DNA from 4 places in the Marinomonas sp. A3A genome. Region 2 is predicted to be linked to each of the others. Evidence: predicted binding sites of a transcription regulator. Region 2 holds the regulator's gene; each other region holds the start of a gene.
The links. Region 2 encodes sigma-54, which starts transcription at its own class of promoters, with help from an activator protein. Its sites were predicted from a motif close to TGGCACNNNNNTTGCTNT; they were not measured.
Positions count from the first base shown of each region.

Region 1: CYL31_RS04860 (circularly permuted type 2 ATP-grasp protein) is a predicted target of sigma-54. The motif match lies at 2,574-2,591, and genes of this name have one in related genera.
Region 3: CYL31_RS16785 (ammonium transporter) is a predicted target of sigma-54. The motif match lies at 2,128-2,145, and genes of this name have one in related genera.
Region 4: glnK (P-II family nitrogen regulator) is a predicted target of sigma-54. The motif match lies at 3,902-3,919, and genes of this name have one in related genera.

Region 1 covers NZ_CP025532.1:1,041,720-1,049,707, reverse strand. Annotated here, with positions in the region: gene CYL31_RS04870 (glucose/quinate/shikimate family membrane-bound PQQ-dependent dehydrogenase) at 1-1,067, opposite strand, end outside; gene CYL31_RS04865 (FAD-dependent monooxygenase) at 1,247-2,440, opposite strand; gene CYL31_RS04860 (circularly permuted type 2 ATP-grasp protein) at 2,774-4,228, shown strand; gene CYL31_RS04855 (alpha-E domain-containing protein) at 4,231-5,175, shown strand; gene CYL31_RS04850 (transglutaminase family protein) at 5,172-7,988, shown strand, end outside.
Region 2 covers NZ_CP025532.1:2,477,712-2,485,699, reverse strand. Annotated here, with positions in the region: gene mgtE (magnesium transporter) at 1-117, opposite strand, end outside; gene CYL31_RS11595 (HPr family phosphocarrier protein) at 126-395, opposite strand; gene ptsN (PTS IIA-like nitrogen regulatory protein PtsN) at 405-854, opposite strand; gene CYL31_RS11585 (RNA polymerase factor sigma-54) at 872-2,344, opposite strand; gene lptB (LPS export ABC transporter ATP-binding protein) at 2,423-3,148, opposite strand; gene lptA (lipopolysaccharide transport periplasmic protein LptA) at 3,149-3,676, opposite strand; gene lptC (LPS export ABC transporter periplasmic protein LptC) at 3,660-4,139, opposite strand; gene CYL31_RS11565 (calcium/sodium antiporter) at 4,238-5,218, opposite strand; gene CYL31_RS11560 (ABC transporter ATP-binding protein) at 5,364-6,164, shown strand; gene mlaE (lipid asymmetry maintenance ABC transporter permease subunit MlaE) at 6,161-6,943, shown strand; gene mlaD (outer membrane lipid asymmetry maintenance protein MlaD) at 6,945-7,409, shown strand; gene CYL31_RS11545 (MlaC/ttg2D family ABC transporter substrate-binding protein) at 7,413-7,988, shown strand, end outside.
Region 3 covers NZ_CP025532.1:3,574,961-3,582,948, reverse strand. Annotated here, with positions in the region: gene CYL31_RS16795 (fumarylacetoacetate hydrolase family protein) at 1-232, shown strand, start outside; gene CYL31_RS16790 (tRNA-uridine aminocarboxypropyltransferase) at 222-698, opposite strand; gene CYL31_RS16785 (ammonium transporter) at 804-2,015, opposite strand; gene CYL31_RS16780 (cold-shock protein) at 2,490-2,702, shown strand; gene CYL31_RS16775 (glutathione S-transferase) at 2,835-3,488, shown strand; gene CYL31_RS16770 (outer membrane protein assembly factor BamD) at 3,505-4,347, opposite strand; gene rluD (23S rRNA pseudouridine(1911/1915/1917) synthase RluD) at 4,507-5,490, shown strand; gene pgeF (peptidoglycan editing factor PgeF) at 5,550-6,296, shown strand; gene clpB (ATP-dependent chaperone ClpB) at 6,421-7,988, shown strand, end outside.
Region 4 covers NZ_CP025532.1:3,622,093-3,630,080, reverse strand. Annotated here, with positions in the region: gene radA (DNA repair protein RadA) at 1-433, opposite strand, end outside; gene CYL31_RS17025 (carbon-nitrogen hydrolase family protein) at 495-2,024, opposite strand; gene CYL31_RS17020 (ammonium transporter AmtB) at 2,203-3,468, opposite strand; gene glnK (P-II family nitrogen regulator) at 3,508-3,846, opposite strand; gene CYL31_RS17010 (accessory factor UbiK family protein) at 4,338-4,577, shown strand; gene CYL31_RS17005 (TIGR02450 family Trp-rich protein) at 4,579-4,794, opposite strand; gene CYL31_RS17000 (YifB family Mg chelatase-like AAA ATPase) at 4,902-6,413, shown strand; gene CYL31_RS16995 (bile acid:sodium symporter family protein) at 6,669-7,598, shown strand; gene rep (DNA helicase Rep) at 7,756-7,988, shown strand, end outside.

The DNA.
Region 1 (7,988 bases), 1.4 Mb from region 2:
GAATTCACTGCATAATTATCGTTCACCGAGCCAGAAACAATCACCACACCGCCAGCAACTAATGGCGGCGATGTAGAATAGTAATAACCAGACTGTTTAAACGGCATGTTGTGCATTAAGTCCAACTCACCATTATCCGCAAAGTTAGCGCAACGAGCGCCAGTTGTTGGATCCACTGCCACTAAACGCGCATCCGACGTTGGCAAGAACAACTGAGCATCACACTGCATGCTAGGTAAACTTTGGGCTGGTACGGATGATTTTTGAATAGCTGGAAGCTGTGTTGAATTGGAAGGTGGTAAATAAGAAACACCTCGACAAGTTTGATGCTGACGCTGACTTTCTGCTGGTACTTTCGCATCATAAACCCATTGTTCCTCACCTGTATCCGCATCTAGAGCAATTAGCCAGTTGTGCGGAGTACAAACATAAAGAGCGTTACCGAGTTTTAACGGTGTTGCTTCATAGGTGGTTTCACCCACATCTTTTGGCCCTTTCTTATCGCCTGTTTGATATTGCCAAGCAAGTTGCAACTGATCAGCATTATCCGGCGTAATTTGACCTAATGGCGAAAAGCGCTGACCTAGATTACTACGTCCATATGCATTCCACTCACCTTGCGTAACATTACCTGTATCAGCATCAGACATGGTTACTGAACGCGTCAACTTGCCTTCAACTGTCGTAGGTGACGTCATAAACAAAGGTGAGATAGTGACTAATGCGGTTGCTAACCAAATTGGAAACAACACACGTCCACCACTACGCTGTTTAAAGAAAGCCAATAAGAGAAGAGGAACGGCGAGTACTAAGAAAAGCCCCATTCGTGTTGCTAAAGGCCACCAACTTAAACCAGACTCCATAATCGACCAAATTAAGGTTCCCACTAACAATAGAGCGTAAATTAGATTCGCTATTTTATTACGCTTTTTTAACAACAAAGCAACGGCGATAAAGGCAACACCAGCAACAACATAGTAGAGGCTGCCATCTAATGACACTAACCAGCCACCACCTAATAGCAAAGCCAAACCAATGACTAAAAAGAGTACCGAGAGAACAATCATATGACACTATCCCTTCGTGTTTAATTCGTTCATTTAATTCAGGAGTAAAGCAGCGTAGCGACCGCAGAACAGCCGCCAAGCCACCTATTCACAATAGATGATTACAACTCAAAGAAAAAGTGTAGAACATAAAATGACAAAATAGACTCTTTTCTTACATATTTATAAAACGATCCGTATCAATCCTTGGTCACGTCATAGCCATACACTACATCTAACTTAGACTGGATAACATCAGGAACAAAACGACCCGCGGCTTGAAGCGCTTTTAATTTCATTTTGCCCAGTACACCACCGTGCATATGATATAAGCCAGCATTGGCTTTAGACATTTGCTGAATTTTCGTCGCCCGAGGTTTACGCACTTGCTCGTATTTCAGTAAAGCATCGCTCAAAGTATGACGAGACAAATACTTAGCTAAAACAAAAGCATCTTCAATCGCCATTGCGGCGCCTTGCGCCATAAAAGGCAACATGGGGTGGCAAGCATCACCCAATAAAACTACTCGACCGTCGTACCAGGTAGGCAGTTCATTGCGGCCATTCAACGCCCATAAAAATGTACTGCTCGCGGACTTTATTAACTCACTTACTTCTGGGTGCCAATCTGCAAAAGCACGTTTTAACTCGTCGACATCGCCTTCTTCACGCCATGACTCAGATTGCCAATCACTGCGTTCTTCAACGGCAACAAAGTTCACATAATCGCCGCCGCGTAAATAATAGCTCACAAAATGTCGACCAGGTCCCGCCCAAACACACGCATCTGGTTTAATATTCACGATCAGATCACTAACTGGAATCACGCCACGCCATGCGACTTGTCCCATGAAGTTTGGGCGCTCTTGCCCTAGCATTTGCTCTCGTACTTTTGAACGAATGCCATCCGCACCGATCAGTAAGTCAGCACTAAATTCACCACCATCTTCGAGCAACAAACAGACTTGATTAAGCTCAGTATTTTCGCGATAACCAGTCACTACCGCATTTAATACCAATTCGACACCCGCCTTTGCACAGGCTGCAGCCAAAACCTGATGCAAATCCGCACGATGCAGATGCCAATAAGGCGCACCATAGCGAACTTCAGCTTGCTCACCCAAAGAGGATTTAAGGTAGTACTCACCGCTTTTATAATCTCGAATCGCGGCGTATTGGGGAACAAAAGCCAATCCGCTCAATTCAACTTCCAAACCAAGTTGTCGCAACACCTTTAAAGCATTAGGGCTAATTTGTAAGCCTGCGCCAACCTCCCCAAGACTTGCAGCTTGCTCGCACACCACGACTTGAAAGCCTTGCTTAGCCAAAGCTAACGCGACGCACAAGCCTCCAATACCTGCACCAGCAATAACAACGCGACTTACCTGATCCACTTACTTTTCCTCTTTGTTGATAATGCTTTTGCAAAACTCTAGAAGCGCCATAGTAGCGAATTTCGACTTGAATAAAACCGATCTATATCACTTCCCGGCAAATTAAAAGCCTACACATTCTTTGCAAATACTATGGCTCGATCCTTGCTTTATTCTTCAAGTAGTGCGAAAACACTAGTCACAACCTAGTTAATCAAGGTAATGATATAGCTAGGTTTAACCTTACAAAGTAAAGAAGTCTCCCCGATGTGGGGCGGATGCACAAGAAAAGCGCACGTAAGTGTGCAGGTTTAAGGCACCCACCTCCGGCTTGATAAAGAGAACGAGGTATACATGGAAAAACTAACCAGCCATTATCAGTCATCTGATTTTTTTGACGAGTTAATAGATGACAAAGGCGCCCCAAGATCTCCAGCAAAACAACTCTTGGGATATTTAGACAGTCTCTCTGAAGACGAGCTAGAAAAGAGGCGCCTCACCGCAGAAGCAACGATACAAGAGATGGGCATCAGCTTCACGGTCTACACAGAGGAAGGTAATATAGACAGAGCATGGCCCTTCGATATTGTCCCCCGAACCATAGAAGCCTCAGACTGGAAAATAGCTGAAGCAGGATTAAAACAACGACTCACCGCTCTTAACCTTTTCATCAACGACCTCTACCACGACCAAAACGTCATCAAAGACGGCATCATCCCAGAACACATCATCAAAGATTCCAAAAATTTTAGACCAGAATGCGTTGGCGTATCACCAGCCTACGGCGTATGGGCGCATATTTGTGGTACCGATCTAGTACGAGATGAAAATGGCGACTTCTTTGTTTTAGAAGATAATCTACGCGTACCTTCTGGTGTGTCTTACATGCTGGAAAACCGAGCCATTACAAAGCGAGTTCTTCCTGAACTGTTTGAAAACGAATCCATCTTGCCGATCGATTCTTATACCTCGCAATTATTTGATACCTTGGCATCTTTATCACCAAGAGACATAGAAAATCCTGAGATCGTGGTATTAACACCTGGTATTTATAATTCCGCTTATTTTGAACACGCCTTTTTGGCGCAACAAATGGGCGCAGAATTAGTAGAAGGCAGCGATTTATTTGTCGACAGCGACGACTGTGTTTACATGAAAACCATCGATGGGCCTGAGCGCGTAGATGTAATCTATCGTCGTATTGACGATTTATTCATCGACCCAGAAGCCTTTGATCCAGAATCTGTCCTAGGCGTTGCAGGTCTCATGCGCGCATGGCGAGCAGGGAATGTTGCACTGGCAAACGCGCCGGGGGCTGGTGTTGCCGATGACAAAGTGGTTTACGCTTATGTGCCAGATATTATTCGTTATTACTTGAACGAAGAGCCGATTCTTAACAACGTCCAGACCTTCTTGTGCGATGACCCAGAGCAACGCGCCTACGTACTCGCCAACCTAGACAAACTAGTGGTTAAACCGGCCAACGAATCGGGCGGTTACGGTATGTTAGTTGGTCCCCACTCGACCAAAAAAGAACAAGCATTGTTTGCTGAGCTAATCACTAAAAACCCGCGTAACTACATTGCTCAACCAACGTTGAAATTATCCACCGCACCAACGCTTATATCCAAAGGTGTCTTAGAACCTCGTCACCTTGACCTTCGTCCATTCATCTTGCAAGCGAAGGAAACCTACGTCACCACAGGCGGCTTAACTCGCGTGGCCATGAAAAAAGGCTCCTTGGTCGTTAATTCGTCACAAGGTGGTGGTAGTAAAGACACTTGGATTGTTGAAACAAAGGGGCAGTAATCATGTTATCTAGAGTCGCAGAACGCTTATATTGGAGCGCACGGTATTTGGAACGCGTTGAAAACACAGCCCGCTTGGTCAGTGTTTATGACGACCTATTGTTCGACCTACCGAAAGATATCGAAGTATCTTGGTATAACCTAATCGAGATACTCAGTGGCGAAGAAATTTTCGAACAACGCTACAAAGTAAAAGACGAACGCAACGTAGTGAAATTTCTTTTAGCTGACGACACAAATGCAAGCTCAATGTTGTCGTCATTGAAAATGGTGCGAGAAAATATCCGCACCACTCGTGATGCGGTTCCCAAAGAAACATGGGAGCTGATAAACGAGCTGGATCTATACGCACAACAGAACATCAAGCAAGGCATCAACCGCTCAGGTCGCCATGACTTTTTGAACACGATCATTGAGGGGTGTCAAAAAATCATTGGTCTATTTGCCGGAGCCATGAGGCGTGATTCTGGCTGGCATTTCCTCATTATGGGACGCTATTTAGAACGTGCCGATATGGGAACGCGTATTCTTGATGCCGCGGTATCATTGATGCTGCAATCTGATCCAGAAACAAGAATTCAACTTGGCCAAGTGACTTGGTCAAAAGTATTAAAATCGCAAAGTGCGTATTTGGATTATCGTCGCACCGTAAGAACCTCTATTAACGGTGCAAAAGCGACGACGTTCTTGATGAATGACCCTTGCTTCCCACGATCTCTAGCTTACTGCTTAGGTCAAATAGGTGAAGCGGCGACAAAATTACCACGCGCTGGTTTAATTACCGCTAAGGTAGATAAACTTTTAGAATTTGATTACCCAATCAATAGTTCAGAAGATTTGGATGAAGACTTTCACAACCATCTCAATGATATACAGATTGCTATTATCGAAATAAATCACCAGATCACCGAAAACTGGTTTCATTTTCGGCAAGGAGACGCTGCATGACCATTAGAGTCGCAATACAGCACAAGACCACTTACGAGTTTGACCGTTTTATTAACGTAGCTCCTCACGTTTTAAGACTGCAACCGGCTGCGCACTCACGCACAAAAATTCATGCTTACTCGCTTAAAGTCTTGCCTGAAACGCATTTTATCAATGTACAACAAGATCCGTTTGGCAACTTCCAGACGCGCTTAGTGTTTCCTGAAAAAACCAACAAACTCGAGTTTTACGTGGAAGTTATCGCCGATATGACGGTGATCAACCCATTCGATTTCTTCGTTGAAAGCTACGCGGAAGAATATCCATTTGCCTACGATAAAGCACTTAAGAAAGAGCTCGATCCTTACTTACAAGTAACCGAATCTTGCCCGTTATTAGATAAATGGTTATCAACAGTTGATCGTAAAAATACGCCGATTAACGACTTCCTTGTAGCGATCAATAGTCGCTTAGCAGCAGACATCGGCTACGGCATTCGTTTAGAGCCAGGCGTTCAGACTTGTGAAGAAACCCTGACCCTGAAAAAAGGTTCTTGCCGTGATACTTCTTGGTTATTAGTTCAAATACTACGTAGCCTCGGTTTGGCAGCACGCTTTGCGTCTGGTTACCTTGTTCAGCTAACCTCTGACGTGAAAGCCCTCGACGGTCCATCTGGCCCTGAAGAAGATTTCACCGATTTACACGCATGGTGTGAAGTGTTTTTACCCGGCGCAGGTTGGGTTGGATTAGACCCAACTTCAGGTTTGTTCGCTGGCGAAGGTCACATCCCTCTCGCTTGTACACCTGAGCCAGCTTCAGCAGCACCGATTACTGGCTTTGTTGACGAATGTGAATGTGAGTTTAGCTACAGCAACATAGTTACTCGTATCCATGAAGATCCACGTGTGACCAAACCCTATGCCGAAGGCGAATGGGACACCATCAAAGCTCTTGGCTTTGCGGTCGATAAACAGCTTGAAGATGGCGATGTTCGTCTGACAATGGGTGGAGAACCGACCTTTGTCTCCATCGATGACATGGATTCAGAACAGTGGAATACCGGCGCGTTGGGCGCAGAAAAGCTCAAACTAGCCAAAGACCTGCTGATTAAAATGAAGCAAGAATTCGGTGCTAACGGCCTACTTCATTATGGCCAAGGCAAATGGTATCCGGGTGAAGAAGTACCGCGTTGGGCACTGGGTTGTTTTTGGCGTACTGACGGCGAAGCCTTGTGGAATGATCCAAAGTATTTGGCTCGTGTAGACAAAGACTACAAACACACCATCAAAGACGCCCAAGCGTTTGGCGAATTGTTGTGTGAAAAACTCGCCTTGGATAAGCAATACCTTCAAAGCACCTACGAAGACACGCTGTATTATTTATGGATGGAACAATCCCTTCCTGCTGATGCCGATCCAACCAAAGCCGATTTAAAAGACGATTTAGAACGCCGTCGCCTAGCAAAACTACTCAGCCGTGGTTTAAGCACCACAACTGGCTTCGTCTTGCCGTTAGAATTCGATACGGTAAATAATCGTTGGAACAGCTCCCTTTGGCCAATGCGCAGTGACGTTATCACCTTAATTCCAGGCGACAGCCCAATGGGTTATCGTTTACCACTGAATTCTTTACCAGCACAAGCTGAAGAAGATCGTATCCCTGAGCGTGACCCGTTTGATCCTCGCCAACCTTTGGCGAACAAAAAAGACAACTCGGTATTAGAAAGCGTTGCCAAGCAGCATTTCGCTAAGAAACCAGCTGCAACGCCTGCTTTAGCGCCAGAAAAAACGCTGAAAAACGTCATTCGCACTACTTTGTGTATTGAACCACGAGATGGCCGCTTGCATGTATTCATGCCACCAATGACACACCTTGAGCATTTTGTAGATGTTCTTGAGCAGCTTGAGGCGGTTGCGAAAACGCTTGAGACACCTATCGTTGTCGAAGGTTATGAGCCTCCAAAAGATCCGCGCTTGCAAAAGTTCCTGATCACACCAGATCCAGGTGTTATCGAGGTGAACATTCATCCTGCCGCGAGCTGGAAAGAACTGGTTCACAATACCGAGACCTTATATCACCAAGCCTATCTTTCACGCCTTGGCGCCGAAAAATTCATGCTTGATGGTCGCCATACTGGTACTGGTGGTGGTAATCACGTGACACTGGGTGGTCGCACACCAGCAGACAGTCCGCTGTTGCGTCGCCCTGAGTTGTTACAGAGTTTAGTCACCTTCTGGCAGCATCATCCAGGCTTGTCTTATCTTTTCTCTGGCATGTTCATTGGCCCAACTAGCCAAGCACCTCGCCCAGACGAAGGACGAGATGAAGCTCTGTATGAAATGGAAATTGCTTTCCAAAATATGCCTGAAGGCTTTGTTGAAGAACCTTGGTTAGTTGACCGCTTAATGCGTAACTTACTGGTCGATATCACAGGTAACACCCATCGCTCTGAGTTCTGCATAGATAAGCTCTACGCTGCCGGTAGCGCCAGTGGTCGCCAAGGTCTATTGGAATTCCGTGGTTTTGAAATGCCGCCACATCCGCATATGTCGCTCGTACAAATGCTGCTGTTGCGCTGTCTCGTGGCCCGTTTCTGGAAAGAACCGTACAAAAAGCCTTTAGTTCGTTGGGGCACCAGCTTGCACGATAAATTCATGCTGCCGCATTTCGTTTGGCAAGACGTGAAAGAAGTGGTCGAAGATCTTCAGCGCCATGGTTTCCCATTCAAACTAGAATGGTTAGCTCCGTTTGAAGAGTTCCGTTTCCCGCATTATGGCCGTCAAAAAATCGATGACATGGAAATCGAGCTTCGTTGGGCGATTGAACCTTGGCAC
Region 2 (7,988 bases):
AGCAACATCTTGTGCAGGCAAAGCCCCGTTAAGTAGATAACGGATTTGCATGGTGGCACCGGATTCAAGCGATTCAGTAACCGTTTGAAGGTGATTAAGCGTGTTTTGCTCTGACATAGAAGGTTTTACTCGTCTTCACCAAAGCGATTGTTGATTAATTCTATCACCGCCTTTATTGCGTCTTTTTCGTCTTCACCATTGGTTTTGACACGAATTTCTGTGCCTTTTCCAGCAGCCAGCATCATCATTGCCATAATGCTTTTGCCGTCAACATTGCGGCTGTCTTTTTCTATGGTGATGTCGCAAGAGAAGCGAGTGGTTGTTTCAACTAGTTTGCCGGCAGCGCGAGCATGCAAGCCAAGTTTGTTTATAATTGTGACGGACTCTTCCTGCATGCTGTTTCCCTATATTAATGAGTCAAAAATATTGAATAGTTCTTCATTGGTTTGTGCTGTACGCAGCTTGTCCAATGCTTCTGGAGACTGAGCAAGCTCGGCGATTTGGGCTAAAGTTGCAAGGTGTTGATCGCACTCATGAGGTGGAACAATTAGAGCAAATATTAGGTCAACCGCTCTTTTGTCGATGGAGTCGAAATCAATAGGCGTTTGTAGAGACATAACAACGATAGCGGTGTGGTTTGCAGACTCTAGACGGCAATGTGGAATAGCGATGCCGTTGCCAATGCCTGTGCTGCCTAGTTTCTCTCGACCAAGTAATGCGTCATAGATGGCTTCGTTGTCGCAATGTAGTCGATTTGAAGCGACTTCCGCAATGCTTTCAAGGACGCGTTTCTTACTAACAATATCTTGTTTTGCGAGAACGAGTTCCGCTTTTAATAATGATTTCAAGGACATGATAAAATGGTTTCCGTTTAGATCAGTCGTTTTCGTTCATTGGAAGGAGGGATGTTCATCGCCTCTCGATATTTGGCAACAGTACGTCGAGCAACCTGTATGCCTTGGTCTGCTAAAATAGCAGCTAGCTTGTTGTCACTTAGTGGTTTTTTTGCTGGTTCATCTGATACAAGCTTTTTAATCATAGCTCGTATTGCTGTAGAAGAACATTCTCCGCCAGAGGCTGTGTTGACATGGCTGGAGAAGAAGTACTTTAGCTCAAAAATACCTTTAGGTGTGTGCATGTATTTCTGGGTTGTTACCCTAGATATAGTTGATTCATGCATGCCAACTTCTTCTGCAACATCGTGAAGAACCATGGGTTTCATGGCTTCTTCGCCAAGTTCGAAGAAATCAATTTGTCGACTTACTATGCAGCTGGCCACTTTTAATAATGTTTCGTTGCGGCTCTGCAAGCTCTTCATGAACCATTTTGCTTCTTGAAGAGAGGTTTTGATGTAGGTGGCATCTTCGGCGGTTGTTGCTGTGCTAGCCATCGCTGAGTAAGTCTCATTGATTTTGATGGGCGGCAACGCGTCGTTATTTAGTTCAACTTGCCATACGTCATGGCGTTTTTTTACGGTGACGTCTGGAATAACGTAGTCGGTGTCATCTGCGTCGATCACTGAGCCAGGGCGTGGGTTAAGCTGTTGGATCAAATTGACGACTTCTTTTAGTGCTTCGTCTTTTAATTTTGTTTTGCGGCTTAACTGAGCAAAATCTCGGTTACCTAACAAGGGTAGGTAATGATCAATAAGATTGTGTGTGCTCTTGTATAGAGGGTGGCTCTGGAAAGCTTCCAGTTGCACAAGAAGGCAGTCGCGTAGGTCGATCGAGCATACGCCAACAGGGTCAAAGCGTTGTAGTCTGTGTTGTACAGCAATGACTTCGTCTAACTCAAGCTCTTCTAGTTCTGTACAAAGGGACTCACAAATGTCATCGGGGGAAATGCTTAAGTAGCCATCGGGTTGGACGCATTCAATGATGGCGTAAGCGATTTCGATGTCGCGATCTGACATGTGAGTTAAATTTAATTGCCATATTAAATGGTCTTGTATGCTTTCTGCTGGTGCATTTCGGCTTTCGAAGTCGCTATCGCCTTCGTAGCTGTTGTGATCACTGACGGCCGCAGAGCTTTGGTAGGTGTCATCCCAGTTACTGTCGATGGACAGTTCTTCTGGGATACTTTCTGTCCACTCGGACTCTACGCGTGCTTCTTCGCTATTGTTGTCGACTGTTGTATCTGCAGCACTTTTTGATTCTATACTGGCAGGGATGTCGCTATGAATTTGTTCGTCGTCGTCGAGCTCAAGTAGTGGATTAGACTCAAGGAATTCGTGAATTTCTTGTTTTAAATCCAACGTAGAAAGCTGCAGCAAGCGGATAGCCTGTTGCAGTTGTGGCGTCATGGTCAGCTGCTGACCGAGCTTTAATTGTAAAGACTGCTTCATAGAGCAACTCTTTCTTCTAATTGAATGAATTGGAACGAGTTGTGCATACTACTCCCTTTCTACAGCAATGATAAGGGGTTACAGGCGGAAGTCGTCGCCTAAATAGACCTTTTTTACTTGTTCATTGTTGATGACGGTACTGGCATCGCCAGATGCAATGATGTAGCCATTACCAACAATGTAAGCTTTATCGCAGATGTCTAGTGTCTCTCTGACGTTGTGATCGGTAATTAGGACGCCGATTCCACTCTCTTGGAGGTGTTTGATAATGTGCTTTATATCACCAACGGAAATAGGGTCTACGCCAGCAAATGGTTCATCAAGTAAGATGAATTTTGGGTTCATGGCAACAGCTCTCGCTATTTCGACCCGGCGTCTTTCTCCTCCTGATAAGGCCATTCCTAGGTTGGTGCGAATATGAGTGATATGGAACTCTTCTAAGAGCTCTTCTAGTCTTTCTTGTTGTTGCGCTTTTGTTAGTTTTTTGCGTGTTTCTAAGATGGCTAGAATATTATCCTCTACAGACATTTTTCTAAAAATAGATGCCTCTTGAGGAAGGTAGCCAACGCCTTTTTGAGCACGTGTGTGCATCGCGTCATGAGTAATATCTTGGCCGTCAATAAATATGCCGCCAGCATCGTTTGCTACCATGCCAACTATCATATAAAAGCAGGTTGTCTTGCCCGCGCCATTAGGGCCGAGTAGGCCAACGGCTTGGCCTGACTCAACGGAAATAGATACATCCTTTACGACTTGGCGTTTTTTGTAACTCTTTGCAAGGTGTTTTGCCTCTAGTATAGCCATCTATTTTTTGGTCTCAGGTGCTTGTTTATCTTTTGGCGCTTGTGGCTGTAAAGTCATTGAAACGCGCCCTGAATCTTTTTTCTCAGCACTGAAAGTGCCGTCATCGACCATATAAAGGATGTAGTCTGCAGTGATGGAATTTTGCATTCTACTTAAATAGCCGTCGCCGATGATTTCTAGTTTTGATTCGCTTGTTAGGTAATGTATTTCGTTACCTTTGCTAATAACAATGTTGCCGCTCCAATCTATTTGCTGGCTAAATTTCGCAGGCTTTCCTGTGGCTTCTAGGCTGCTGAATTGTCGAGTCTTTGGATCGGTTGTTACTTTAAGGTATTGCGCTTGAATTTCAATGGTACCTTGTTTAACAAATACATTACCTTTGTATATTGCTTCGCCTGAGTTTTGGTCGAATAATGCTTCATCTGCCTGTATTTCTAATGGTTTACTTGTGTCGTCAGGCAGTGCGTATGCGTATTGGCCAATTAGGGCCGAAGTGAGCAACACGCTGATGTTAATGAATCGTTTCATATTTTCCTCGTACAGATCCTGTCATCACGACTTCTTCTGAATTGATATAAGTTTTAATTTCTCCAGCAGAAGTCTCTCCTTGAGTGGAGATAAGTGTCGCGTTTCCATAGCTGGTTAGTGATTGATCTTTATCTAAGTAATGTATGTTGTCTGCACTGAGCTTTATATCTTCAGATTGGAGGTATTTTTTAGTTGCTCTAGCGTTTTCGGTTAATAGAATATCATTACTTCCGTCTTCAATAACCCCTTTATCTGCTTTTGCGCTCCATTGACCTGATTTTGTGTAGCGTTCAATACTCGGAGTTTCTAATAAGGTTCTGGATTTAGCTATATAATGCAGTGTTTGTTCTGCGTCGAGTGTTTCAATTAGAGCTCCATCGGTATCAAACTCTTTTACTTTGACTTTAGTGATGAAATAGTCGGGTGAGCTGCTTAGTGATTCAGTTTGAACCAAGTTTTGCATAGGTGTCGTCCCATACCACCCTAAAGAAGCCACTAATAGTAAAGCAGCCCCTATGATCGAGAGGTTTTTGGGTTTTATTAGTTGTTTAAGCGAAAGCATTACACCGAACCGTTTGTGCTAATGATAAATAAATAAACCCCATAAGAAGCAATCAGTGGTACACCTACCCATCGAGGGATGCTGTTGTTCTTCGTTCTTTTGAAGATGAAAATGGCAAGAGCAAGAGCGACGGTTAAGCCTAATACCCAAGGGAAGTCTCGGCTTGTTACGCTTCCATCAATTAATCCTGGTGCAATTAAGCCAGGTAGAGGAAGTACAGTTGCTAAGTTGAAGATGTTTGATCCTAAGATGTTACCAATTGCTATGTCGTGATGACCTTTTCGTACGCTGCTAACTGAAGCGGCAAGCTCTGGTAAGCTGGTTCCGACAGCAACGATAGTAAGGCCTATAACCAATTCGCTTACGCCTAAAGCGGTCGCTATGCCAATTGCTCCCCAAACAAGTAATTTTGAGCTACCTATTAAGACAGCAAGACCAATAAAGGCAATCAACAAAGATTTGCCAATAGAAGAGCCATCATCTTCGGGAAGGTCTGCTTTTAAATCATTTTCTAAATCTTTACTGCCTTTCAATAAAATCACCAAAATAATGATAAAAGCAGCAATTAATATGATTCCATCCCATACGCCAAGGGTCTGATCAAACAGTAAAAATCCTGCTAGCAGTGTGATTGCCAATACAAGAGGGACTTCTTTTGATGATAGGCCCGACGCTATTGGGATCGAGGAGAATAACAATGTGATACCGAAGACAAGAGCGATATTAGCAATGTTAGATCCGAGGACGTTGCCGACGGCAATTTCAGGGGCGTTATCCAGTGCGGCAATGGCTGAAACGACCATTTCTGGTGCTGATGTGCCGAACGCGACTAATGTAATGCCTATTATCATTGGATTAACATTTAGTTTCTCTGCTACAAGTGCAGAGTGTTCTATAAATTTGTCGGAACTCATTACGAGTAAAATTAAGCCTAGAATTAGGGCGATTGAAAACAACAGCATGGTATTGATATTACTCATAGATACAGGGAGTACCATTTAATGAGGTTTGACGTTGAAATTCAAGGCTTGATCTTATAAACAAAATGGATTTGGCTGTGTCGCGATTTTATTTATCGGGGGGCGATGTTAGTATCTGGCAATATTTTATAGGGATTAAAAAGGTGTGTCAGTGGTAGATGCTTATATAAAAGTCCAAAATGTTAGTTTTTCAAGGGGAGAGCGGTCTATTTATGAGAACGTTTCCCTTACTATTCCACGAGGTAAAATTACTGCGGTAATGGGGCCTAGTGGAACGGGAAAAACGACGCTGCTGCGTTTGATTGCGGCACAGCTTGCGCCAGATTCGGGCAAGATTTTAGTGGATGGTCAAGACGTTCATGCCTTGTCTCGCTCCGAACTTTATAAGGTGCGAAAGAAAATGGGCATGCTTTTCCAAAGTGGTGCTTTATTTAGTGATATGACTGTTGCTGAGAATATTGCTTTTCCAATGGAGGAGCACACTAAGTACGATGCAAAGAAAATCGCGGATATTGTGGCTGATAAGCTTTACAGTGTTGGTTTGCGAGGTGCTGTTAATTTGATGCCATCGGAATTGTCTGGCGGTATGGCTCGTCGTGTTGCTTTGGCTCGCGCGATTGCTTTAGATCCAGAGCTTGTTATGTACGATGAACCTTTTACTGGACAAGATCCAATATCGAAAGGGGTTCTTGTGAAGTTGATTCGTCAGCTTAATGATTCTGCACATATCACGTCGGTTCTTGTTTCTCATGATGTTGAAGAGTCTCTTTCTATCGCTGATCATGTTTGTATTTTGGCTGGTGGGCGGGTTATAGCTGAAGGTTCTGCGGATGAGATTCGAGCATCTGATGATGCTGAAGTGAAGCAATTTCTGAACGGTGAGCCTGATGGCCCTGTTCCCTTTCATTATCCAGAAGAAGATGTCTCTGGCAGGGTGGCGTTATGAAAAGTATTGGATTGTTAGGGGCGTCGCTGCTGGATTGGCTTGAAGCGGTTGGCCGGGCTGGAATATTTCTAGTGCAAAGCATTTTTAGATTGCCGGTACGCTTTAAGGAGTCCGTTAATTTATTAGTGAAGCAGCTTTACTCTGTTGGTGTGTTGTCTCTTGTTATTATTATTGTTTCTGGTGCTTTTATTGGCATGGTGCTGTCACTTCAAGGTTACAGCATTCTCGCTAAGTTTGGCTCAGAAGAGGCCGTTGGTCAGTTGTTGGCGCTTTCTTTGTTGAGAGAGCTCTCTCCTGTAGTGACGGCGCTCTTATTTGCGGGTCGTGCTGGGTCTTCTTTGACTGCTGAAATTGGATTGATGAAAGCAACTGAGCAGTTATCTAGTTTTGAGATGATGGGGGTAGACCCGTTGAGGCGAGTGATTGCGCCTCGCTTTATTGCTGGTGTGATTTGTTTGCCTATCTTGAGTTTGATTTTTTCTGCATCTGGTATCCTTGGTGGACATCTTGTGTCGGTCGAGTGGTTAGGTGTTTACGATGGTGCATTTTGGTCATCAATGCAGCAGTCCGTGTATTTTGATACTGATATTCTGAATGGTCTTATTAAGGCGTTATGTTTTTCAGTGGTTGTTACTTGGATAGCAGTTTATCAAGGGTATGAGTGTGTTCCTACTTCTGAAGGGATTGGTAAGGCAACCACTCGTACAGTGGTTTTAGGTTCATTGGCTATTTTGGCTTTAGATTTTGTATTAACCGCCGCTATGTTTGGGGATTTTTAGCATGAGAAGTAAACGTTCAGAGTTGATGGTTGGGTGTTTTATTGTATTGGGCGTTGCAGCTCTTGTTTATTTGGCTGTTCAGGTTAGTGGTCTTGCTTTTTCAAGTAAGAAAGATACTTATCAGGTCGTTGCTAGATTTGATGATATTGCTGGGCTAACAAGTCGGGCTAAAGTGTCTATTGCTGGTGTAGCAGTTGGTAATGTTGAGTCCATCACGTTTGATAAGGACTTATATATGGCTTTAGTCACAATGAATATAGATTCAGACGTTAACAATATTCCTACAGATAGTTCTATTGCTGTTTTGACAAGTGGTTTGTTGGGCGAGAAATATCTGGGTATTTCTATTGGTGCTGATGATGAGATGCTTAAAAATGGCAGCGAGATTTATGACACTCAATCGGCTCTAGTTTTGGAGACTTTGATTAGTCAGTTTTTGTTCAAAGGTGGCGATTCGGAGAAGTAGTATATGTCTAAGATTTTATCTGGTGTTATTTTTGTTTTTGCTTTGCTCGGCTCGGGTCTGACTTGGTCTAGCTCTGAAGGTGCAAGGGATGCCGTTATTAAAGTGGTAGATGCCTTTCGAACTGATATTGTCGCTGATAAGGCGGTATTGTCTAAAGATCCAGCTTTGTTAGAAGAACGAGTTGATAGTATTTTAACGAAAGTGGTCGATTTCGATGATTTTTCTAAAAAAGTGATGGGCAAATATTATCGAAGAGCGTCGCCTGAGCAGCGTACTCGCTTTGTTAATGTGACTAAAGATACCTTGTTGAAAACATACGGTACTTCTTTGCTTGAGCTTGATGCCGATCGAATTAAGGTTTTGCCTTTAGGTCCTCAAGGGAGTGGCAGGGAGACAAAGGTTGATGTTGATTTCCAAATGGAGGCTGGTGGTATGTTAAATATCAGTTTTTATATGGAAGAATCTAAAAAAGGTGTTTGGATGTTGAGTAATGTTGTAATTAATAATATCAACTTCGGCTTAACTTTTCGTAAGCAGTTTGGCGTTATGATGCAGCAAAATAAAAACGATATTGACCTT
Region 3 (7,988 bases), 1.1 Mb from region 2:
AGCCGAAATTGGATTAAAAGTTAATGGCGATCTTAAGCAAGTTAGCCATGTTTCAAACTTAACTTGGTCTATTGAAGAGGTTATTTGTAAACTGTCAGAGGTCTTTGAGTTACGACCAGGTGATTTAATTATGACAGGTACACCTGAGAATGTTGGGGCTGTCGTTGTTGGGGACGAAATGCAGGCTTGGGTCGAGCATTTGGGTGAAATTAGAGTAAGAGTTACTGATTAAATTCAGTGAATTTATAAGATAATTCTGACACAGCTGGATGTTTATATTCAGTCAAAATATGAATAGCGACTTCAGCAGTGCAAAGACCGATATTTTTTTGATTGCGACGTTTTGTGTATAAGGATTTGATATCTTTAATTTCATGGTGCTGGAATTTTTTTAGGTAAGGTGACTGGTTATACATTTTTCTCGCTTGCTGCCAAGTTCCGTCAATAATGATGATGTTATCCTTAGCTATCTGGCTATCATTAATTGCTCTTTGTTCTTCATTTTCACACAAATAAATCAGCAAAGTATCGGATGGTGATAGGTTTAATATAGCTTCGTTTGGCGCGATTCTAGACCAGACAATAATTTCGCACTCTTTTCCTAAGGTCTCTTTTACTAGCCTTCCTGTTCCTGAGTTTTTTTTTAATTCTTCACTGTGCGTTATTAGCCAAATTTTCATTAACGCTTTTACTCTAATAAATGGGTGATTATAGCAATTTCAAGATTAACTAGAAAATAAAAAAAACTGATGTCACTTTAGTTGAAAATTAAAGTGACATCAGGCTACTTTTTAGCATGGGACTTATTCTTTACCAATCGAACCAATTTTGTGGATTGATAAATCCGCGCCATTAAATTCATCTTCTTCATTGAGTCTTATGCCACTGATTGCTTTTGCTATTCCGTAAACAATGAATCCACTTAGCGTTGCTATCATAATGCCTCCTAGGCTCCCTAACAGCTGAGAGGTAAAACTAACGCCACCTAGTCCACCAAGTGATTCTGATCCAAAAACGCCTGCAGCAATGCCCCCCCAGGCTCCACAAACGCCATGTAGTGGCCAAACACCAAGTACATCATCTGTATGTTTGAATTTTTGCTGGATGATAGTGAATAGAGTTGTAAATATCGCACCTGCAATTGCTCCGGTAGCTAAGGCTCCAATAGGATGCATGATGTCGGAGCCTGCACATATGGCAACTAAGCCTGCCAATGGGCCGTTATGGATAAAACCTGGATCATTTTTTCCAAATAGCATGGCGGCGATAATGCCGCCTACCATAGCCATTAAAGAGTTGACTGCGACTAATCCACTCACACCATCGAGAGTTTGCGCTGACATCACGTTAAAGCCAAACCAACCTATGCAAAGTATCCAAGCGCCCAATGCTAAAAATGGGATATTTGACGGCGCGAATGCGACTAATTTTCCGTGTTTAAAGCGACCGCGTCGCGTTCCAAGTAATATAATGGCTGCAAGTGCAACCCAGCCGCCAAAAGCATGGACGACAACCGAGCCTGCAAAGTCATGGAAAGGGGCGCCATATTGTTTTTCTAACCAATTTTGAAATCCGTAATTACCATTCCATACGATGCCTTCAAAAAAAGGATAGGCTGCACCAACGATAATGGCGGCAGAAATAAGCATTGGATAAAATTTTGCTCGCTCAGCAACGCCTCCAGAAATAATGGCGGGTATTGCGGCTGCAAAGGTCATGAGAAAGAAAAATTTTACCAAGCTATAGCCATGCTCCTGCGATAGCACGGCGGCACTATCAAAAAAGTTAATGCCGTAAGCGATTTGGTAGCCGACAAAAAAATACACAAGAGCGGAAATAGCAAAGTCTGTCATTATTTTAACTAACGCATTTACTTGGTTTTTATGGCGTACAGTTCCGACTTCTAAAAAGGCGAATCCTGCATGCATAGCAAATACCATAATGGCGCCGAGTAGTATAAAAAGGGTGTTTGAACTGGATATTAGCGTGTCTACTGCACTGTTTGTGGATATCACAAGTGGCTCCTAATGTTTTTTTTGCACCGAAAAGGTTTTCTCTTATCCATAAGCGCTTTGTTTTGGGGCTTTTTGAGTTGTTTTATGAGAGATTTTAGAACTGATTTTTGGGAAAGCAATAATTGTTCCAGTTGTGCTTTTTTTTGGTGCTAAATGGATGGGTGGTTTTTCATTTGCACTGTTTTGGTATTTTTCGGGTTGCTTGCTTTGGTTGTGAGGTGAGGCTTTAGGCTATTGTCCATTCTCTAGAGGAGCTTTTATTATCTGATTTAAGAGTTATTACCTTTTTTAACAATACTTGTTTTCCATTTACTTTCTATTTTGTTTTTTACAACATATTATCGATGGGTTGGTGTATTTTTAGATTGGTGTTAACTTAATGCACTTAACATTAAGGCGTTGCTTAAAGTTTAATTGCTTTTTGCATAGTTAAAAGATTGCTTATTTAAGAGCAACACAAATAATGAGGTTGTTATGTCAGGTCAGTTAGTATCAGGTATTGTTAAGTGGTTTAATGACGAAAAAGGATTTGGATTTATTGAGCGTGAAGGCGGTCCTGATGTTTTTGTTCATTTTCGTTCTATAAATGGCAATGGTCGTCGTACTCTACAGGAAGGCCAGAAAGTAACATTTGAAGTTACCCAAGGACAAAAAGGTCCTCAAGCTGAAAATGTTACCCCAGTATAATTGAGCTTTTGATTTACTAAAAAACCATGCATTTAAATATTTTATTTTGTATAAGGTATTGATGAGGAACATGGTTTTTTTATGTTTGTAATTTGTATGGCTTGTAGAAAGTAGGGGATTATTTTGTTACCTGTGTTGTATTCGTTTAGGCGTTGTCCTTATGCTATGAGAGCTAGATATACCATTGCTCTCTTGGGGATAACTGTACATTTACGTGAAGTGATTTTGAAATCTAAACCTGCCGCATTGTTGAAGTTGGGTGGGCGATCAAGTGTACCGCAACTTATTGATATAGATGGCGTTAGGTACCCTGAGAGTTTGGATATTATTTTCTGGGCGCTCTCGCAGTCGAATGATAGCAATCTAGTGAATCAACTGTGGCCGTTGAAAAATAGTCAGCAAAATAAGATAAAAGCATGGATAGCGTATAACGATAATTTTTTTAAACATTGGTTAGACCGTTATAAATACGCGGATCGACATCCTGAGTTCAGTGAAAACTATTATCGTAATAAAGGCGAAGTTTTTTTACGTCGATTGGATAAGCGTTTAAGTAGAAATGAATTTCTATTTGGAAATGACATTAGTGTGGCGGATATTGCACTATTTCCATTTGTGCGTCAGTTTGCTGGTGTTAATCAAGAATGGTTTGAGTCATCTCAATACCATAATGTAATACGATGGTTAGCAGGATTTGTTAATTCCTGTATGTTCAAGTCTGTGGTAATGATCAAGCATTCCGCTTGGCAAGCAGGGCAAGAGAATATACTCTTTCCTGCTCACTAAGCGGTGTGTATCCCGATTAATTAATCATTCCAAACGTTACCCAGTATATAAAGCCTGGATCAGCGTCGCTTGGTAATTGGATGGCGACAAAGTTACCCTGATTGTCAATGTATGATGATTTCGGGAAACTTTGTTTTAGCACATTAAAATTGATTTGCGCTAAATCTGTCTGCTTCAAGTCATTATAAGACTGGACACTAATTGCTAATGCTTCTTCTACAGAGCGCGTACTTGGGTAGTTTTGAATAACTTCTTGGCTACGACGTAATGCAGAAAGAGGTGCTTTTCTTTTCAGATAATAGCGTGCGACTTGTATTTCATGGCGCGCTACCATCTCTCGTAAATAGTACATACGTGCTTTAGCATCAGGAGCGTAAGTGCTCTTGGGGAAGCGTGATGTAAAATCAGCAAGCTCATTAAAGGCTTTTGCCAGTTCTTTTGAATCTCTTTCACTTGGATCGAGGTTCAAGTAGCGTGACATTAAGCTTTCGGCGCCTTTGTAGGTGGACAAAGCTCTCATATAATAAGCGTAATCGACAGAATCGTGTTCTGGGTGATTCTTAATAAATCGCTCAGCGGAAGCGTGAGCAGCGATGAAGTCACTGGCTTCCATTTGAGCGTAGATTAGGTCCAGTTCCGCGCGGGTACTGAATTCGCCAAATGGATAGCGTGAGTCTAAATCTTTCAGATGTTTTATCGCAGTGGATGGCAGATTTTCGTCCAGAGCTTGTTGAGCTTTGTCGTAATAGACGCGTTCAGGCAGGTCTGGTTCTTGTACCTGCTTGCTTGAACAGGCGACAATGAATAAAGAAAAACTTACTATTCCAGAGAATCGGAGCAACGAGTGATGAAATCCCATGTATAATCAAAACCTTGATATGGTAGTAGATTAGCCTCAATCGGCATTTTGTAGCGTTAAATTGCGAAAGATGATGAAGTGCAAGGCGCTACACGTTTTTTCACTTTTAACCCAATGATAAAATTATTGAGTTAAAAACAACAGACTAAAGTACATTGTATGGCAGAGCGCATAGTAAAAGAAGCCCAAGTTCCTTTCGATTTGGGTGGCAACCGGTTTGATCAGATCGCGACAGAGTTGTTTAGCGACTACTCACGTTCTCGTATCCAAAGTTGGATTAAAGAAGGTGTCTTGAAGGTTGATGGTAAAATCACTAAGCCAAAAGAGAAATTGTTTGGCGGTGAAGTGGTGACATTAGATATCGTAATCGAAGCTCAAGAAGAACATGAAGCTCAAGAAATGGAGCTGGATGTTGTTTATGAAGATGACGACATCATTATCATTAATAAACCTGCTGGTTTGGTTGTTCATCCTGCGGTGGGTAACCGAGATGGCACTTTGATGAATGCGATTCTTCACCATGCACCAGAGACCGCACATATTCCGCGTGCAGGTATCGTTCATCGCCTTGATAAAGAAACTACGGGGTTGATGGTTGTTGCTAAAACATTAGCGGCACAGACAGATCTTGTGACTCAGTTGCAAGAGCGCAGCATGGGACGTGAGTATGAAGCAATTTCTATTGGTGTAATGACTGGCGGTGGTGTGGTTGATGAGCCAATTGGCCGTCACCCTCATAACCGCCAAAAACAGGCGGTAGAGCCCGTAAACGGTAAAGACGCGGTAACCCATTATCGTTTAGTTGAGCGTTTTAAAAACCACACACACATTCGTTTAAAATTAGAGACTGGGCGTACTCATCAGATTCGTGTTCACATGGCATTTATCCAATACCCATTGGTTGGTGATCCTCAGTATGGTGGACGTTTGAAAATGCCAAAGGCATGCTCTCCAGAGCTGCAGGATGAGTTGCGTCATTTCCGACGTCAGGCTCTTCATGCGAAGAAGCTGGAGTTGTCTCATCCGATTACCGGTGAGTGGATGCAATGGGAAATTGATTTGCCAGATGATATGAAGAAACTATTAGATGCCCTTAAGAGAGATATGGTGGAGTCTGGTAGTAATGACTCTGAGTATTTCTAATTTGGTCGTGTTATAAGGGCAGCTTCGGCTGCCTTTTTTTATTTTTTTTGGAGATAGTTATGTCTTCTAACACCTCTTCTTATATTTGTCCTACTTGGCCTGCGCCTTCCTCTGTTCGTGCTTATGTTTCTACTCGGATTGGTGGTGTGAGTGGCGCACCGTTTAATAGTCTGAATTTAGGGCTTCATGTTCAGGATGATCTTGCTGCGGTTCATCAGAATCGCCAATTGTTTGCTTCTTATATTGATATGCCTGATTCCGCAATTTGGCTAAATCAGGTGCATGGTACTGATGTGGTTAGCTTGCCTTGTGAGACATTACCAAACAGTGCTGATGCGGCGTTTTCTCGTTCTATTAATCAGGTTTGTGCTGTGCTTACCGCGGATTGTTTACCAGTATTTTTCTGCAATCAAGCAGGGACAAAGGTGGCGGTGGCTCATGCAGGTTGGCGTGGACTTTGTGCTGGCGTTTTGGAATCTACCCTTGCGCAATTCGATGAAAAAGAGCGTGTTATGGTCTGGCTTGGGCCGGCTATTGGACCAGACGCTTTCGAAGTTGGAGAAGAGGTGCGAGAAGCATTTATGTCTGTTATTCCAGATGCTGTCGCGGCTTTTAAACCAGCCCAGAAAAAAGGCAAATGGCTAGGTGATTTGTATTTATTGGCGAAACAGCGTTTAGTGGCCGCAGGTGTTTCACAAATATACGGTGGCGACTATTGTACGCTTACTGATGAAGCGCGTTTTTATTCGTATCGACGCGATGGTAAAACAGGGCGAATGGCCTCTGTTATTTGGATTGATGAGTAAATAGTCCTCTGTTTTATTGATGGGTGTCAAAAAAATGACACTAGAGATCTTGAAAAGTCATTTTTAAGGGCTATTAAGCTTTTAATTGAAATATTCCATCTTATGTTACAAAGGATGTTAGATTATGCGTATAGATCGTTTAACCAGTAAATTGCAGCTAGCACTTTCCGATGCTCAATCCGTTGCACTTGGGCAAGATCACTCTTATATAGAGCCGCTTCATTTAATGATGGCTTTGTTGGATCAGCAGGGCGGTAGTACTCGTCCAATTCTCCAGCAAGCTGGTATTCCTGTCGCTAAATTTCGCGAAAGTTTGAATGAGTTGTTAACTCGTCTTCCAAAAGTGAATGACCATGATGGCAATGTACAGATGTCTCCAGAATTGGGGCGTTTGCTTAACCTAGCAGACAAAGAAGCTCAGAAGCGAAAAGACCAGTATATCTCTTCTGAACTTGTGTTGATGGCGATGTTCGATGGCAAGGATGACCTTGCGAAAAGTTTAAAATCAAGTGGTGTTACGAAGGCGGATATTGCCGTTGTTATTGACAGTATTCGAGGAGGTGACTCTGTAAATGACCCTGACGCAGAAGAAAGTCGTCAAGCGCTAGATAAGTATACTGTCGATTTAACAGCGAGAGCAGCAGAGGGGAAGCTTGACCCAGTTATTGGGCGCGATGACGAAATTCGTCGTACGATTCAAGTTTTACAGCGTCGCCGCAAGAATAACCCTGTTCTGATTGGCGAGCCTGGTGTGGGCAAAACCGCCATTGTGGAAGGCTTGGCGCAGCGTATCATTAATGGCGAAGTTCCTGAAGGTTTAAAAAATAAACGTGTTTTGTCTCTTGATATGGCTGCTTTGATTGCAGGTGCTAAATATCGTGGTGAGTTTGAAGAGCGTCTAAAAGCTTTGCTTAATGAGTTAGCGAAACAAGAAGGTCAAGTAATTTTGTTTATTGATGAAATCCACACCATGGTGGGAGCTGGCAAATCAGAAGGCTCTATGGATGCTGGTAATATGCTTAAGCCAGCTCTTGCTCGTGGAGAGTTGCATTGTGTTGGCGCAACGACACTGAATGAATACCGCCAGTTCATCGAAAAAGATGCGGCTTTGGAAAGACGATTCCAAAAGGTATTAGTGGAAGAGCCAAGTGTGCTGGATTCCATCGCTATTCTGCGTGGTTTAAAAGAACGTTACGAAGTTCACCATGGTGTTGATATCACTGATTCTGCCATCATTGCGGCCGCTAAGCTTTCTCAGCGCTATATTACCGATCGTCAATTACCGGATAAAGCGATTGATTTGATTGATGAGGCAGGTAGTCGCATTCGCATGGAAATGGATTCTAAACCGGAAGATATGGATCGTTTAGAGCGTCGTTTGATTCAATTGAAGATTGAAAAAGAGGCGCTTAAAAAAGAAAAAGATAAAGCGTCTAAGCTTCGCTTGGAAGAGTTGGATATTGAGATTGATAATTTACAGAAGCAGTTTTCCGATTTGGAAGAAATCTGGAATGCCGAAAAGGCTGCGGTTCAAGGTGCGCAAAAACTTAAAGAAGAGCTTGAGTCTGTCCGTCATGAGATGGAAGAAGCCCGTCGTAGCGGAAATTTAGCAAAAATGTCAGAGCTCCAATATGGTGTGATTCCTATGTTGGAAGCAGAAATAGAGAAGGCAAGTAAAGTCGAAGAAAGTAC
Region 4 (7,988 bases), 1.1 Mb from region 2:
GTTGTGCTCGCATGGCAACTTGTTGAAGGGATTCTTCGCCAGTTACATACAACGCGGTTTGTTGTTGCGCAAGCCAGCACATGGTTTGCAGCAATAAGGTACTTTTCCCTGCGCCTGGATGTCCACCAATCAGTACTACACCACCAGGAACCAATCCGCCGCCTAATACTCGGTCGAATTCGTTTGCACCTGAGCTAAAGCGAGGAACATCGCCTAAATCCACATCGGATAAATTCTGTATACCAGTAACAGCGCCAGCGTAACCTTGATAACGTGGATCTTGGCTAGCGGAAACACGAGCAGAAGTTTTGCTAGAAGTAAGGCGTATTTCGGATAGTGAATTCCACGCACTGCAGGCTTGGCACTGTCCTTGCCATTTTGCGTAGTCGGCTCCGCATTCATTGCATACAAAGGCGGTTTTTGCTTTGGTCATGAGAGGTCTCTTTAAGATGTTGCGATAACGTCCATGTTATCACAGGAAAAAGCTGTATCGCTTATTTCGATTTTTTCCAATTGACTGAGTAAAGATCGGTACGACGGTCTTTTAGGTTGTTCACTGAGCCTTCGCTGCGAGTCAATTTTAGCTTATCTAAATCTAGATCCGAGAACATGATCATTTCTGTGTTTGGTGTGGTTTCCGCCATAACCGCATCGTGCGGATAAGAGAAATCAGATGGTGAAAACACGGAACTCTGTGCATATTGAATGTCAAGGTTTTCCACTTGTGGAAGGTTGCCACAGCTACCACAAATAACCACGTAACATTCGTTTTCAATGGCACGTGCTTGGGCACAGCGACGTACACGCAAGTAGCCATTTTTCGTATCTGTCCAGAATGGTACAAACAAAATGTCCATGTCTTGCTCGGCCAGTAATCGACCTAGCTCAGGGAATTCCACATCGTAACAAATCAAGATGCCTACTCGGCCCGCATCAGTATTGAAGACGCGTAAATCATTGCCACCTTCAATAACCCAGTCACGGCGTTCGTGGGGAGTGATGTGTATTTTCTTTTGCTCTTCCACGGTACCGTCACGACGACATAGGTAACTGACGTTATAAACAGTCTCGTCTTCAATTACTGGCATGGAGCCGGTAATGACGTTGATGTTATAGCTGACTGCAAACTGGGACATTTCATTGATAAAGCGTTCAGTGAAGCTCGCTAAAAAGCGAATGGCTTCAGTCTGGTTACTTTGATCTGGGCTTAGTCCAATCAATGGTGCATTGAAAAATTCAGGGAATAATACAAAGTCACTTTTATAATCAGATACTGCATCGATAAAGTATTCGACTTGCTTTAGTAGCTCGTCAACGCTTTCTACTTCACGCATTTGCCACTGAATCGCACCGATACGAACTTGGGTTTTACGTGAACGAATCACGTTAGTATCTGGTTCGAAGAAGATGTTTTTCCATTCCAACAAGGTTGCGTAGCCTTGAGATTTTTCATCTTCAGGCATGTAGCGTTTTAGTAAACGAGTAACTTGGAAATCGTTAGACAATTGGAAAGTCAGAATAGGGTCGTAAATTTTGCGTTCGCGAACGGATTCTAAGTATTCCGCAGCGCTCATTTCATGGGCGTGTTCGTGGTAACTTGGAATACGACCACCCGCCAAAATAGCTCGTAAGTTATGCTGACGACAAAGGTCTTTTCTCGCTTCATATAAACGACGGCCAAGACGGTAGCCGCGGTATTCTGGCGCGATCAAAACATCTAGACCGTACATAGCGTCGCCACGATCGTCGTTTAAAATATTTTCTTTTTGATCGATAAGATCATCATAAGTATGCGGGTTACTAAAACGCTGATAGCTGACTTGAACAGACAAGGCTAAGCCAACGATTTTACCGTGGTCTTCTAGGCAGATTTGTCCTTCAGGAAAGTCTTTGATCAGCTTGTGGATTGTGTGTTCCGGCCATGAGCCACCAATGTCGTGATAGACCTTATCCATCAGTACTTTTATTTCGTCGTAGTCGTCGTTGGTAAGGTTACGAATGGTTAAATGTAAATCGTCGTGCATGTTGGCCTCTATAAATCGGTCTTATGTATTGCTCATGATAACGCGTATCGGTGTGAGTAAGTAAGAGATCAGTATGTCATAAGGGTGTATAACGCTAACTCAATAAGGGATATAAAAAGAAAACCCCCGCCGAGGCGAGGGTTTTGATATTAAAATGTCTAAGTTTTATGAAGAGATATTACTTCTTGCTGAATTCTGGGTACGCTTCCATACCACATTCAGAAAGGTCAACACCCTCATATTCTTCTTCTTCAGTAACTCGAACACCCATGATGGCTTTGATGATTAACCAAACCACTAGGCTAGAAACGAATACCCAAACGAAGATAGTAAGAGCGCCCGCGATTTGTCCGCCGAACGTAGTGCCATCGTTAGTTAGTGGCACAGCTAGCAAGCCCCAAAGACCAACCACACCGTGAACAGAGATCGCGCCCACTGGATCATCGATTTTAAGCTTGTCTAGAGTCAGGATAGACACAACAACAATCAAACCACCAACAAGACCGATAAGCGTCGCACCTAGAGCAGATGGCGTATCAGGACCCGCGGTGATTGCTACCAAGCCAGCAAGTACACCGTTTAGAAGCATAGTTAGATCGGCTTTGCCGAATAAGATTCGAGCGAGAATAAGTGCACCGATTGCGCCGCCAGCTGCTGCTGCATTTGTGTTCAAGAACACCATGGCAACTGAGTTAGCACTAGCGATATCGCCAAGTTTTAGTACAGAGCCGCCGTTGAATCCGAACCAACCCAACCAAAGGATCAAAGTACCTAATGTTGCTAGTGGTAGGTTAGCACCAGGAATAGCGCGAACTTCACCGTTTGGACCGTACTTGCCTTTACGAGCGCCAAGTACCAATACGCCAGCTAATGCAGCAGAAGCACCAGCCATGTGAACGATACCAGAACCTGCGAAGTCAGTGAAACCTAGGTCGCCAAGGCTAAACATACCGAATACAGAACCGCCACCCCAAGTCCAGTTACCTTCCATTGGGTAAATGAAGCCAGTCATTACGATTGCAAATACTAGGAAAGCCCAAAGCTTCATACGTTCAGCAACTGCGCCAGATACGATAGACATCGCTGTTGCAACGAACACAACTTGGAAGAAGAAATCTGAAGCACCAGAGTAGATTGCACCGCCTTCAAATCCACCCTCACGTCCTGCAAAGTCCGTTAAAGTAGAAGCAACATCTACGTCTTGAATACCAGTAAGGAACCACTCGCCACCGTACATGATAGCGTAACCACAAACTAGATACATGATGCAAGAAATGGCAAACAAAGCCACGTTCTTGGTTAGAATTTCAGTGGTGTTTTTAGCACGTACTAGACCTGCTTCCAACATGGCAAATCCAGCTGCCATCCACATGACCAGCGCGCCACACACCAAGAAATAAAAGGTGTCCATCGCATATTGTAAGTGAAAAATTTGATCTTGCATGTCTCGCCCCCCTAAAGGCTTGTATAATTAGAGCAGTGATTAAACTGCTTCTACACCAGTCTCGCCGGTACGAATACGAACCGCTTGTTCAAGGTTAACGATAAAGATCTTACCGTCGCCGATTTTGCCAGTGTTTGCTGCGCCAGTGATGGCTTCAACCACTTGGTCGGTCATTTCATCTGCAATGGCAAGTTCGATTTTTACCTTAGGTAAAAAATCCACTACATATTCAGCGCCGCGGTATAGTTCTGTGTGGCCTTTTTGACGTCCGAAACCTTTTACTTCTGTTACGGTGATACCTTGAACGCCGATTTCAGAAAGTGCTTCTCGAACATCATCGAGTTTAAATGGCTTGATGATGGCAGTTATAAGCTTCATACCCACTGTCTCCTTTAAAAGTCAGTTTTATTGTCGTATCGCAGGTACTTAGCTTTATTCAATATGCGTGCCATATATAGATATGCCCTTATAACAATGGCTTTGTAAGGATTTTGTCGACTTTTCGAAATTAAAAAGAGCATCAGATGGCTTTATTTAGTGCGGCATATTGGGGTGTCTTGGTTGGTCATTGCATTAACTTGGTGCGAATGGGTGACTTGTGTGAGTGGCATTACTGGACGAGATCCCTATCTTATTGCTTCTGATCAGAAAATAAACATTTAGCTAAGAGTGTAATGCGTGCCTTATTTAGAGGATTTGTTTTGATTAAAGCCCGCAATATTTTATTTCTCGCACAAAAAAGAGGCAATTTAATAGTATTGCGTGTTTATAAAGGAGCAGGGATATAAAGATGTGCAGCTGAGAGCTTGTTTGCACCTTACTTAGGCTTCTATACTATTAAGTATTGTAAATGCAAAAATGAGAATGACATGATTGATCAATTTATAAAGCAGCTTGGAACCGGATTAGGACAAGCAGCAGAAACATTGGGTAAGCTGCCAAAAGAAGAGATTCAGGCGCAACTGCACGAAGTGGCACGTAATACATTAAGCAAAATGGATTTAGTCACACGTGAAGAGTTTGAAGTGCAAGCTGCAATGTTGGCCAAGTACCGTGAAAAATTGGCTGTATTGGAAGCTCGTTTAAATGAGTTAGAGAAAAAAGACTAACTCATTTCCAACCTTGGAGCCATTTTTCAGGCGATGTCAGGGCTTGCCAAGGTAGAGAGTACTGATTTTTGTTGATTACGGCTTCAAGCACGCATTCTATGACGATGTCGTTATCATCTTTAATGAGTTTGGTGACGATAAAATGCTTTTCTTTTTGCTGTGGTGAGGTGGACGTCCATTTTGATAACAGCAGTTTGTTGGGGTTTATTTGGTGCATGGGAAGTCGGTAACCTTAATAAGCGAATGAAATAGAGATACGAAAGAAATGACAAGCTGGATTGCTTGTCGTTGAAAATTGCCAATTAAATTGATCAAGGAGTGATCATGAGTTTAGCTACTATTTATAGTCGTGCCCGTGTGGGCGTGTCTTCTCCTCTCGTTACCGTTGAAACTCATATTTCAAATGGATTGCCTTCCCTTAATATAGTGGGTTTACCTGAAGCTGCCGTTCGAGAAGCAAAAGATCGTGTGCGTAGCGCGATTATAAACAGCCATTTTGAATTTCCCACTCGACGAGTCACCATCAACCTAGCGCCAGCGGATTTACCCAAAGAGGGCGGTCGATATGATTTGGCGATTGCTATCAGTGTGTTAGTCGCGTCTGGGCAACTTGGAGAGTTGAATTTACGTGATACCGAGTTTATTGGCGAATTGGCTTTGTCGGGTGATATTCGTGGCGTGCCAGGATTACTACCATCGGCCATTGCTTGTCATCAGTCTAACCGTCAGCTGATTCTTCCTGAAGACAATCAACAAGAAGCCGCTTTAGTGGAAGGCGACGCGGTATTTGCTAAACACCTTACCCAAGTGACAGCCCATCTACTAAAATTAAGTAAGTTACCTGTTTGCGAATCTAAACCCACAGAGCCGTTGCCTTTGGATCATAAAGACATGCGCGATGTAAAAGGCCAATATCAGGCGCGGCGAGCGTTAGAAGTCGCAGCAGCAGGCGGGCATAATCTATTATTTATAGGTCCAGCTGGAACAGGCAAAACCATGTTAGCGTCACGTTTACCAAGTATAATGCCCGCTATGACTGAAGCTGAAGCACTGGCTGTGGCGTCAGTTCAATCGGTAGCTGGACGAAAAATGGGACTCGATTGGTATTGGTCTGAACGCCCCTTTAGGTCTCCGCATCATTCTTGTTCGGCTGCTGCATTGGTAGGAGGCGGTTCAATTCCTAAACCAGGCGAAGCCTCTTTAGCGCATTGTGGCGTGTTATTTTTGGACGAGCTACCAGAATTTGATCGCAAAGTGTTAGAGGTACTGCGCGAACCATTGGAAAACGGCGAAGTGCATATTTCCCGAGCTCGCGGTCAAGTGACTTTTCCGGCTCGATTCCAATTGGTTGCCGCTATGAACGCCAGTAACGAAGCCTACAATGGTGGACAGGATTATTATCAATCCAGCGCTAGCCAAAAATACCTTAAAAAACTTTCTGCGCCATTTTTGGATCGTATCGATTTACATGTAGAGGTTCCACCTTTGCCTTCTAATGTTTTAGTGAACGCGCAAGAAGAAGGGGAGTGCAGTGCCAATGTTCGCGAACGAGTTGAACGCGCAGTTGCAAGGCAAAGAGCGCGTCAAGGCGTACAAAATGCATTGCTAAGTGGCCGCCAATTAGAAGCTATTTGTGCGCTAAGTGATGATGACAAGCAGTTCATGCAACAGGCATTGGAAAAACTAAAACTCTCGGCGCGTGCTTATCATCGAGTCTTAAAAGTGGCGCTTACTCTAGCAGATTTAAACGACTCTCCAGTAACAAGAGCGCATTTAATGGAATCGTTAAGTTATCGAAAAATGGAAAAAACCTTATCTGTGGCGGTCTCTTCTTAAACGAAGGCTACTTTTAAAAACGGCTTAACCATAGACTTTACTCCGAAACATTGGAGGCGAATCATGCCTTCAATGAGGTTTAATTAAAGATTTTCAGCTCTTTTAAATGCAGGATAAAAGCTGTTTTAACCTTGCTCATTTCGTTACAATCCTCTTCCCATTTTTGGGACTAATAATAATTAAATAGTCGTTGCGTGCTCGCAGTTGTTGATTTATTAGCGGCAAGGGTGAGTGGCCTATGTGGAGTGTTGTCTTATGGTTATCCAGCTGTTCCCTTTTTGGGCGTTATTGCTTTCAGCAATTGCCTTTTTTCAACCGGATTTATTTGTCGGCTTGAAAACTCAAATCGTTCCATTATTGACCATCATTATGTTGGCAATGGGATTGACCTTAAGCCCTGCAGACTTCAAACAAGTATTGAAGAATGGTAAAGCCGTTGGTGTGGGTGTGTTATTGCAATTTTTAGTCATGCCTATTGCGGCGTTTGGTGTGGCCTTTGCATTTGGTTTTGATACGGAATTAACCGTTGGCATGTTGCTTGTGGGCAGTGTGGCAGGCGGTACCTCATCGAATGTTATGTGTTACTTAGCAAAAGGCGATACGGCGCTGTCTATTTCCATGACGGCTATTTCGACCTTACTTGGCGTAATACTGACACCATTCTTAGTATCTCTAATGATTGGTCAGAGCGTCGATGTACCAGTCGCTGGTATGTTAATGAGCTTGTTTAAAATCGTATTATTGCCTGTTGCGGCGGGTGTGTTGATTAATACCTTCTTCTCAAAGTTTGTACGCAAAGCTGAGCCGATTTTTCCGTACATCTCAATGTTTGCCATCGTGCTGATTATTGCCATTGTAGTGGCATTGAGTGCATCCAAGATCGTTCAAGTAGGTCTAATTGTTGCGGCAGCGGTTATTCTGCATAATGCGATTGGTTTGACCTTGGGTTACTGGGTCACTTACCTACTTGGTTTTGACGCTCGTGTTTGTCGTACTATTGCCTTTGAAGTAGGCTTGCAGAACTCTGGTCTAGCAGCAGCGCTAGCGGTGAAATTCTTCACGCCAATGGCAGCTTTACCTGGAACGATTTTCAGTGTGTGGCACAATATTTCAGGATCTTTGTTGGCGAGCTATTGGAGCCGTCGACCAGTTGCTGAAAACAACGCTCAAGAAACAGGTAAATAATCTATTTGCTTAGCGTCAAAAAAGGGATGCCATTTGTGCATCCCTTTTTTGTGCTTGTTAGTTTTTGCTTTTATGATTTTTCTCTCAGTGCGAGATTCTTTATTGTCGGGTACACTTACGGCTGATTTTTAATAGCCATACGAGCCAGAGTTTTTCCATGAGTCAATCCATGCCATCCATATCCCATCGTCTTCGCAATCTGAATGAGCGTCAGCTAGATGCCGTCAAACAGATCGATGGACCTTTGCTAGTATTGGCGGGTGCTGGCTCGGGAAAAACCAGTGTTATCACCACAAAGATTGCCTATCTGATTCAAACATGTGGCTTCAAAGCTAATAGTATTATCGCGGTGACTTTTACCAATAAAGCGGCGCGAGAAATGAAAGAGCG